Regions from separate parts of the Micromonospora violae genome, predicted to be linked through region 1. Evidence: riboswitches for the same ligand, from Rfam matches in the RefSeq annotation. Region 1 holds a riboswitch; the other holds the start of a gene.
The links. A riboswitch is a leader RNA that binds a small molecule or an ion and turns the genes downstream of it on or off. The one in region 1 is predicted to bind S-adenosylmethionine.
Positions count from the first base shown of each region.

Region 2: linked by a shared signal. The riboswitch ahead of EV382_RS02820 (ABC transporter substrate-binding protein) and the one ahead of thrC (threonine synthase) in region 1 are both predicted to bind S-adenosylmethionine.

Region 1 is NZ_SHKK01000001.1:5,170,379-5,175,089, forward strand. It holds gene thrC (threonine synthase) at 1-921, opposite strand, end outside; SAM riboswitch class I at 932-1,067, opposite strand; gene EV382_RS23165 (DMT family transporter) at 1,135-2,097, opposite strand; gene EV382_RS23170 (ArsR/SmtB family transcription factor) at 2,189-2,494, shown strand; gene EV382_RS23175 (DoxX family protein) at 2,698-3,153, opposite strand; gene EV382_RS23180 (hypothetical protein) at 3,586-3,849, shown strand; gene EV382_RS23185 (hypothetical protein) at 3,911-4,363, shown strand; gene EV382_RS23190 (hypothetical protein) at 4,369-4,711, shown strand, end outside.
Region 2 is NZ_SHKK01000001.1:630,805-635,515, forward strand. It holds gene EV382_RS02810 (amino acid ABC transporter ATP-binding protein) at 1-709, opposite strand, end outside; gene EV382_RS02815 (amino acid ABC transporter permease) at 715-1,488, opposite strand; gene EV382_RS02820 (ABC transporter substrate-binding protein) at 1,528-2,427, opposite strand; SAM riboswitch class IV at 2,698-2,809, opposite strand; gene EV382_RS02825 (amino acid transporter) at 2,884-4,711, opposite strand, start outside.

The sequences.
Region 1 (4,711 bases):
GATGATCGTGTCGGTGTCGGCGTGCAGGGCGGTCGCGATCGGGTTGCAGCCGGCGGACTGCGCGCCGAAGACCTTCCAGCCGTCGGCTGGCGCCTCGACCAGGCCGATCTCCACCAGCTCGGAGAACGCCTTGTCAATCTTGGTGAGCAGCTCGCCGCTGGCCATCGGAATGACCACCTGCGCCGGGATCCGCCAGCCGAGCTGCTCGGCCACCTCGTAGCCGAGGGTCTTGGAGCCCTCCGCGTAGTACGGCCGCACGTTCACGTTGACGAACGCGGTGTCCTCGAATTCGTCCGTCTCCACCAGCTCGCCGCAGAGCCGGTTGACATCGTCGTAGGAGCCGTCGATGGCGACCAGTTCGCCGCCGTAGACGGCGGTGGTGATGACCTTGCCCTGCTCCAGGTCGCTGGGGATGAAGACCACCGAGGGCACCCCGGCGCGGGCGGCGTGGGCGGCCACCGAGTTGGCCAGGTTGCCGGTCGACGCGCAGGCGAACCGGGTGAAGCCGAGCGCCTTGGCGGCGGTGAGCGCCACCGAGACGACCCGGTCCTTGAACGAGTGGGTGGGGTTGGCGCTGTCGTCCTTGACCCAGAGCGGCGCGGTGATGCCCAGCTCGGCGGCGAGGTGCGGGGCCGCCACCAACGGGGTCAGCCCCGGGTCGAGGGTGACCCGGGTGGCCGGGTCCTGACCGGCGGGGAGCAGGGCGGCGTACCGCCAGATGTTGTTCGGGCCGGCCTCGATCTGCTCGCGGGTGACGGTGGCCAGTGCGGCGGCCTCGTAGTCGACCTCCAACGGGCCGAAACACTCGTAACAGGCGTGCTGGGCGGCGAGCGGGTAGCGCGCCGAGCAGGCGCGGCAGACCAGGGCGCGGGCGGGGCTGGCCGAGGTGTCGATGCCAGCGGGGACGAGCGTCGACGTCATGTCGAGAGTCCTCTCATCTTTCCCCGCATCGCACGGTGCGGCGGGGACGGAATTGGCACCTGCCCCGCGGGTCGCTCAGCGGTGAGCGCGCGGGGTGGTTGCCGGGGCGTCGTCGGGCCGTATCCCTCAGCCCCTCTGGATGAGGTATTCAGTTGTGCCGTCGAGTCTAGGCAAAGCCGGGCGCGGCCTCCAGGGCGGATCCCAGGGAGTGGGTCACCGGGCGCTCACGGCCACGGGGTCGGTCACCGCGATCGGGTCCGTTACCGCGCTCGGCCGGGGCAGCGATGCGCTCCGGGGCCGGGCGGCCAGGTTCGCGGCGATCAGGGCGGCGATCGTGATGGCGGCCCCGACCAGCTCGACGGGTTCGGGGCGGTAGCCGCGGACGATCTGCACCGCGAAAGTGATCACCGGGACCAGGTTCATGAACAGCGCGGCGTTGGCGGCGCCGAGTCGCTGCACGCCGGTGTTCCAGGCCAGGACCGCGATCACGGCGCCCACGAGCGCGGCGTACGCCAACTGCGGGGCGACCGCCGCGAGGTCGGCGGCGCCCGGTGCGTGCTGCCAGCCGACGGCGTCGGCGCCGATGCTCAGGACGAGCATGGCGACCGTGCCGGCGAGCGCGGTCAGGGTGGTGAAGCGCAGCGGCGACCACTCGCCGAACCGGCTGGCACCGTGGGTGTAGATGCCCCAACCCAGCACCGCGCCGATCATCATCAGCCCACCGAGGCCGAACTGGCCGAGCCCGGCCAGGCTCCCCCGCGTGATCACCAGGCCGACTCCGACGAGCGCCACCAGGGAGAGGGCCAGCAGGAGGGGCTTCGGGCGTACGCCGTCGCGGGCCCAACGGACGAGCTGGGTGATCACCGGGGTGGTGGCGACGAAGAGTGAGATCTGCTGTGGGGCGGCGTGTTCGAGCGCAAGGCTGGTGAGCAGGTTGAAGCCGGCGAAGCCGACCACTCCGAGGACCACCACCTCCCGGGCCCGGCCACCAGGCCGCAGCGCGCCGGCACCCTCGCGGAGCAGCAGGATGGCGACCAGGACGACGACGGCCAGCAGGTAGCGCGCGGTGGTCAGGTTGAGCGGGTCGACCCAGTTGAGCGCGCTGGCCAGGATCGGGAACATCACGCCCCAACCGAGCACGGCGACCAGTGGGTACGCGGTGGCGCGGGATCGCATCGGCAACTCCAATGTTCGAGTATCATCGAACCAACGACACCGACCATAGGGTGTTGTTCGAATATTGTCGAACAAGGGTTACACTGCTCACATGGAGCCGCACGAGCCCGACCTGACCGCCGTACCGGTCACCAGCGTGTTGGCCGCACTCGCCGACGACGTGCGGCTACAGATCGTCCGGGCGCTCGCCGAGGGCGGCGAGGCCGCCTGCGGCAGCTTCGACTTCGGCGTCTCCAAGGCGACCCGCAGTCACCACCTCAAGGTGCTGCGCGAGGCGGGCCTGACCCGCACCCGGGCCGCCGGCACCAGCCGACTGGTCCGGCTGCGCCGCGACGAGCTGGACAAGCTCTACCCCGGCCTGCTGGACGCGGTCCTCGGCACCCGCACGTCGGCCTGACGCTCCCGCTTCGGCCCTCCCGCTGCGTCGCCGCCGGCACCGCTGCGGGGCAGGTAGGACCTGCCAACCGCGCACGCTTTAGAGCTGAATCGTTTACGACATCAGCGCCGAGTTGGGCTTCGCTGCGCGGCGGGGGCGACCCCTGACCGGGCGCGTCGCCGGGGCCGCCTCGTCGCGGCCCCGGCGACGCAGTACGGGTGCGGTCAAACAACGATCGAGGTGCTCTCGGCCATCGACGCCGCCGGCGCGGACTGAACGTCGCGGCGACGTGCGAGCAGCGTGTCGAGCGCCCAAGAACCCGGGCCGAGGGCCGCGATCAGCAGGAATGACCAGCAGAAGAGCGCCGACAGCTCACCACCGTTGCGCAACGGCAGCAAATGATCGGGCTGGTGCACGACGAAGTAGGCGTACGCCATCGAGCCGGATGCGAGAAGAGCGGCGGGTCGGGTGAAGAGCCCAGCCAGCACCAGTGCGCCGCAGACCAGCTGGATCAGGGCGGCCCACCAGCCCGGCCAGGTGCCGACCGGCACCGCTTGGCCGGTCATCGGGTTGCCGCCGAACAACCCGAACACCGAGGTCAAGCCATGCAACGCGAACAGCAGACCGATCACGATGCGGAACAGGGACAGGATCGGCCCGCCGAGCCGAGAGACGTTCATCGGTACCTCCATCGAAGGAAACGGATCTCTTCAATGTGAGGCATGAAAGTATCGACGCTTATAAATTCCTTGTTAGTGGGAAAGTCCCCGGTCGGAATGTACCGGCGTCCAGGGCCCGCGTCGAGCGCTCGCAGCCTCGCCAGCGGGCCGACCGAGGTCCCTGAGCTGCGAAAAGAGAAAGATTCGAGCCGCGCCGACCGCCGTGGGCGCGCTCCCACACTGTGGGTGCAGCCCGCTACGCCACCTCCGCCACAGGACCGGCCCAAGCCCTTCATCCATCCACCCGAGGAACCCGGCGTTCGGCATCTTCGACGCGGTATCACCTTGCCGACTGTGGCGACTTTTCGGGGCAGCGGCGAGACGGCAGTGTCCGATAGTGTCCGGCCCAATACAGGGAGCGAGAGTGTCTCGCCTACCAGCCGGGGAGGCCATGTGGCGAGCATTGAGGAAGTCAAGGCCGCGCTCGCCCAGGCCGCCGAGCAGGGCAACAGCACTCAGCAGCAGATCCGCGCGGCCATCGAGGCGACCGAACAGACGCTGGCCCGGCTACGCGCGGTCGCCGCTGGCACCGGCCACCCGACCATCGCCGAGGCCATCGCGCGTGGCGAGCAGAGCAAACAGCGTCTCGTCGAGGCGATGACCCTGCTCCAGGGCAGTTCCCAAGCCGCTCGCAGCTACATGAACGTGCTCGGCTGATCTCCGCCAGAACAGCGCAAGTGGGGAGGGCGAGGTTTTGAGTCAGCAGAGGTCCCAGCTAATGACGGCTGGCCACCTGGGTGCCCTGTTGTCGCCCCTGGCGGAAGCAGTGACCGTCGGCCGCATCACCTGGGCCACGAGAAACCACGTCACACGGGAGGGCTTGGTCCGGGTGCACACCTCGATCCCCGCGCTCGCCCCATGCCGACTCCGAGTACTCATCAACGAGCTGAAGCCCAGCGAGCCAGCACTCCAGTACCTCGCCGGTGACGGTCGGCTGGCGTTCTCGGCTCGCCGATTGTGCATCAACACGCCACACCGCCCGTTTGCCGGCACCCACAAGCACCGGGTCGAGCCCGGTGGGGGCGAGGAGGCCGCTTACGAGCCTGACGACATCCCATTCGTTCCGCTGCAACCACGGGTGCCTCCTGGGACCTACCGTGCGATCCTGGAAGCGTTCGCTGCGGAATGCTTCATCACGTTCGGCACCGACTTCGGCTGGTCAGAACCGTGAGGGGGATGATCGTGGACGCTACGACCGTGATCGGCGCGGTCCTGCGGGCCGCCAATGACAACACTGTCGCGCATCCGTACGGCGATGGTCTGCTTGTTGATCTGCCGTTGACCTACGGCGACGGCGACGGCGTGCGCGTGCTGGTCGAGCCGATGGGCAGCGGATTCCGGGTCAGCGATCGCGCGACGGCGGCCACTCTGCTGGCGATGGCCGGCGTTAACCTCTTCGCCGGTCGCGCAGCAGAGGCGTTCGCAGAAATCACCCGCGGTGCTGGGCTCAACGGGGTCAATGCCGTCCCGGGTGAGCTTGCCACCTTCGGCACGGCCGATGACCTGGGCCGCCTGATTC
Region 2 (4,711 bases), 4.5 Mb from region 1:
GCCGCGGATGCTCGGCCCGTTCGAAGATCGCCTCGGGCGGCCCGGCTTCCAGCACCACGCCCCGGTCCATGAAGGCGACGGTGTCGGCGACCTGCCGGGCGAAGCCCATCTCGTGGGTCACCACCACCATGGTCATCCCGGCGGCGGACAGGTCGGCCATCACCCCGAGGACGCCCTTGACCAGCTCCGGGTCGAGCGCCGAGGTCGCCTCGTCGAAGAGCATCACCTCGGGCCGCAGCGCCAGCGCGCGGGCGATCGCCACCCGCTGCTGCTGACCACCGGAGAGCTGCGCCGGTCGGGAGTTCGCCTTGCCGGCCAGCCCCACCAGGTCCAACTGGGCGCGGGCGACCGCGTCCGCCTCGTCGGCACCGAGCTTGCGCAACCGGCGCAGCGCCAGCGTCACGTTGCGCAGGACGCTCATGTGCGGGAAGAGGTTGAACTGCTGGAACACCATGCCCACCCGCTGCCGCAGCGCGTCCGGGTCGTCGCCCAGCACGCTGCGCCCGTCCAGCAGCACGTCGCCCCGGTCCGGTTCGATCAGCCGGTTGATGGTGCGCAGCAGGGTGGACTTGCCCGACCCGGACGGGCCGATGACGCAGGCCGTCGCGCCGCGCGGCACCGCGAGGTCGACGCCGCGCAGCACCCGGTTGGGTCCGAAGGCGAGGTGTACGTCGCGGACGTCGAGGCTCACCGAGGTGGTCGTTTCGATGGCGGTCATCGCCGGTCTCCCTGGGTGGCGGCGGGCAGCAGCAGCTCGTCGGCCTCGTCGTCCGGCGCGGTGGCCGGTCGTCCGTGGCGCAGCCGCCGGTCGATCCAGTTCACGATGTGCGTCAGCGGGACTGTCAACGCCAGATAGCAGAGCCCCGCCAGCAGCAGCGCCGACTCGTTGCCGGTGGTGGCCGCGTAGTCCTGCCCGATCCGGAACAGCTCCCGCTGGCTGGCCACCAGGCCGAGGAAGTAGACCAGGCTGGAGTCCTTGATCAACGCGATGAGCTGGTTCACCCAGGCCGGCAGCACCCGCCGGATGCCCTGCGGGATGATCACCAGCCGCATCGCGTCCGCCCAGGAGAAGCCGAGCGCCCGCGCGCCCTCCAACTGGGCGGCCTCCACCGACTGGATGCCCGAGCGGAAGATCTCCCCGATGTACGCGGCGGCGATGAGCGACAGCGCCAGGATGCCCAACGGGTAGGGGTCCGGCCCCCACACCTGCATGCCCAGCGGCGCCAGCCCGACGCCGATCAGCAGGATCGTCGCCGCGGCCGGCAGCCCCCGGAACACGTCGGTGTAGACCCGCGCCGGCCAGCGCAACCAGCGGCTGCGGGAGATGCCGGCGACGGCCAGCAGCAGGCCCAGCACCGAGCCGAGCAGGGCGGCGGAGACCGCCAGGATCAGCGTGTTGGGCAGCCCGACGGTCAGCATCTCGGGCAGCGCCTCGCGCATCGCGTCGGCGTCGAAGAAGGTCTCCCACAGGGTGCTCAACGGATCCATCGGTTGCTCCTCCTGCCGCCCCGCTCGCTCGTCACCGGCTCAGGACGCGGCCGACGCGGACGCCGACGGCGTGGTCGGCCCGGTAGGCGTGGTCGACGCGGCCGAAACCTTCACCGTGCCGCTGCCCGGCGTGAAGTCCGCCGGGATCGGCCGGCCCGGGTAGTACTGCTGCTGCAACCGGGTCCAGGTGCCGTCGGCGATGACCTCGTCGAGGGCCCGGTTCAGCGCCTCGCGCAGCTTGTCGCTGCCCTTGGCCACGGCGTACGCGGTCGGTGCCGGGCTGAGCTGCTTGGCCGCCACGGTGATCTTGCCGTTGCTGTCGGTGGCCGACTTCTCGCCGATCTCCGCCGGGGCGATCCAGGCGTCGGCGGTGCCCGCCTTGAGCTGGTTGATCGCGCCGTTGTAGTCGGGTACCCGCACCGGGTTGAGCTGCTTGCCGGTGGCGTAGTCGTCCTGGACCGTGCCCTGCACCACCACGACCCGCTTGCCGGTGAGCTGGTCGAAGCTGGTGATCGGTGAGCCGGCGGGGACGTCCAGGCCGAAGTAGCCGAAGTCGTAGCCGTTGCCGAAGTCGACGGTCTTCTTGCGGGCCTCGGTGATGGTGATCGAGGAGCTGCCGACGTCGAACTTGCGGTTGTTGACCTGGCTGAGCAGCGCGGAGAAGTCGGTGCCGACGAACTCGACCCGGAGCCCGAGCTTGCCGGCCACGGCGGTCAGCAGGTCGTTGTCGAAGCCGGTGAACTTTCCGTCCTTGAGGTACACGTTCGGCGGGGCGTCGGTCAGCGTGCCGGCGCGCAGCACGCCCGGCTGGGCCAGACCGTACGGGTTGGCGGTGGCGTCGGACGAACTGTCGTCGCCGCAGGCGGTGAGGGTGACGGCGGCCAGGATCGTGGCCGTGCCCAGGGCGGCGGCGCGGGTCAGGGCAGGAAGGAATCGCACGGGTGTCTCCGAAGGGTGGTGTCTCGGCGCGCACGGACGTGCGCAACCGACGGGGCGCCCAGTGGGCGTACCGGTGGAAAGGAGCTCGGGAGGGGGTGAGCTAGCGCGTGCTGCCGCGACAGGCGGCGCTGCACATTCGCATCAGGTCCACGTGCCGTCGCCGGGTCAGAGTGGGCGAGGGTCGACCGGTGCGGACGTCCGCGATGGCGGTCGGTGGGGCGGTGCTGAGGATGCGCATGGTTCTCCCGGGTCTGTGCTGACCTGGGTGCCAGGCCACGCTTGCACCGACGTCGTGTCGGTGCCTGGTCTTCACCCGGGGCACCCCACCGCGGAGGAGGGTTGCCGGCCAGCGAGCCGGGGCTTCGCGCTGGCACTCATGACCTGCGCCGAGGCTAGCAGCAGGAACGGGCGGGCCGTCCAGTCGATATGACCACGCTCACCGTGCGCGTTCGCAGGTCAGCCGGCGTGCACGTGCGGTCGACGGTGCGGGTCGGGCTCCTGGCGGCGCAGGATCTCCCGGGTCACCGAGGCGATGGCGCCGTCTCCGAACGCCAGGTAGCGCAGCACGTTGCGAGCCGGGCCGCCCTCGGACCACTCGAAGTAGATGTGGGGGCGTCGTCGGCTGCGGTCGCGGATCTCCAGGAGCAGGGCGGCGAGCGCGGTGGGCACCGAGGAGCTGGCCAGGCTGAGCACCGGGAAGCGGCCGTCGGCCACGCTGCCACGGACCAGCAGCTCGGTCTCGAAGTCGGACGGGTCGGTGACCTCGACCTCGACGAAGATGACGTCGCTGTCGTCGGGGAAGTCGTTGTCCGCCATCGTCTGCGCCAGCTTGGCGCGGTACTCCGCCTCGTCGCGCCCATCGGGTTCGTGGGCGATGAGACGGATCCGTCGTCCGGCGCGTTCGTCGATCATCCGGGTCGCGGCCGGGTCCAGCTCGACGTGGTCGACGCGCAGTTCGTAGGCCCGCATCAGCCGGGACAGCACCGACACCAGGATGATCCCGCCGATGAAACACCCCGCGATCTTGACGCCACTGGGGCGCTCCACCACGTTCGCCACAGTGGTGTACACGAAGATCACCGCGATGACTCCGAACGCGATGGTGCGACCGCGCTGCCGCTGCCGCAGCGCCGCGAGCGTCACCGCCGTCGCAGCCGAGGTGATCAACACCAGGACCCCGGTGGCGTACGCACCGCCCTGCGCGTCCACGCTGGCCTCGAAGACGACAGTGATCAGGAAGGCCACGGCGGTGAAGACCAGCACCAGCGGCCGGACGGCTCGCGCCCAGGCTGGCGCCATGCCGTAACGGGGCAGGTAGCGCGGCACGAGGTTGAGCAGGCCCGCCATCGCCGACGCCCCGGCGAACCAGAGGATTCCGATGGTGGAGAGGTCGTAGGCGGTGCCGAACACCTCGCCGAGGTGGGCGTGCGCCAGGTAGGCCAGTGCCCGCCCGTTCGCCGACCCGCCCGGCTGAAAGGCCTCCGGCGGGATGAGCACGGTGGTCGTCACGCTGCTGGTGATCAGAAAGACGCTCATGATCACCGCTGCGGTGGTGAGGAGCCGGCGTGCGCCACGGATCCGGCCCAGCGGTCGTGCCTCCGAATCCGTCGGGTCGCCCCGTACGGTGGGCATGACCGCCACCCCGGTCTCGAAGCCGGACAGACCCAACGCCAGCTTGGGAAAGACCAGCAGCGACAACCCGACCACCAGCCACGGATCACCATGCCGGGTGGTCAGCATGGTGGTCCAGTCGCCGACCGCGCTCGGATGCGTCACCACCCGCCACAACGCGTCGGCCACCACCACCGCGTTCAGGCTCAGATAGACCGCGACCAGGACCACGGCGATCCCGACGGCCTCGCTGAATCCCTTGAGGAACACCGCGCCCAGCAGCGCCACGAGCAACAGCGTGAGCAGCACCTCGTGACCCTTGAGCCCGCTCGGCCAGAACGGGTTCTCGTCGATGTGCGCCGTCGCGTCGGCGGCCGAGAGGGTGATGGTGATGATGAAGTCGGTGGCCGCGAAACCGAGCAGCACCAGCACCAGCAACTTGCCCGGCCAGTAGCTCAGCAGGCGTACCAGCATCGCGATGGAGCCCTCACCGTGCGGGCTCTCCACCGCGACCCGTCGGTAGACCGGCAGCGCGCCCAGCAGGGTCACCAACACCAGCACCAGCGTCGCCACCGGCGAGAGCGCGCCGGCGGCCAGCGCGGCGATGCCGGGCTGGTAACCCAGGGTGGAGAAGTAGTCGACGCCGGTCAGGCACATCACCTTCCACCACGGG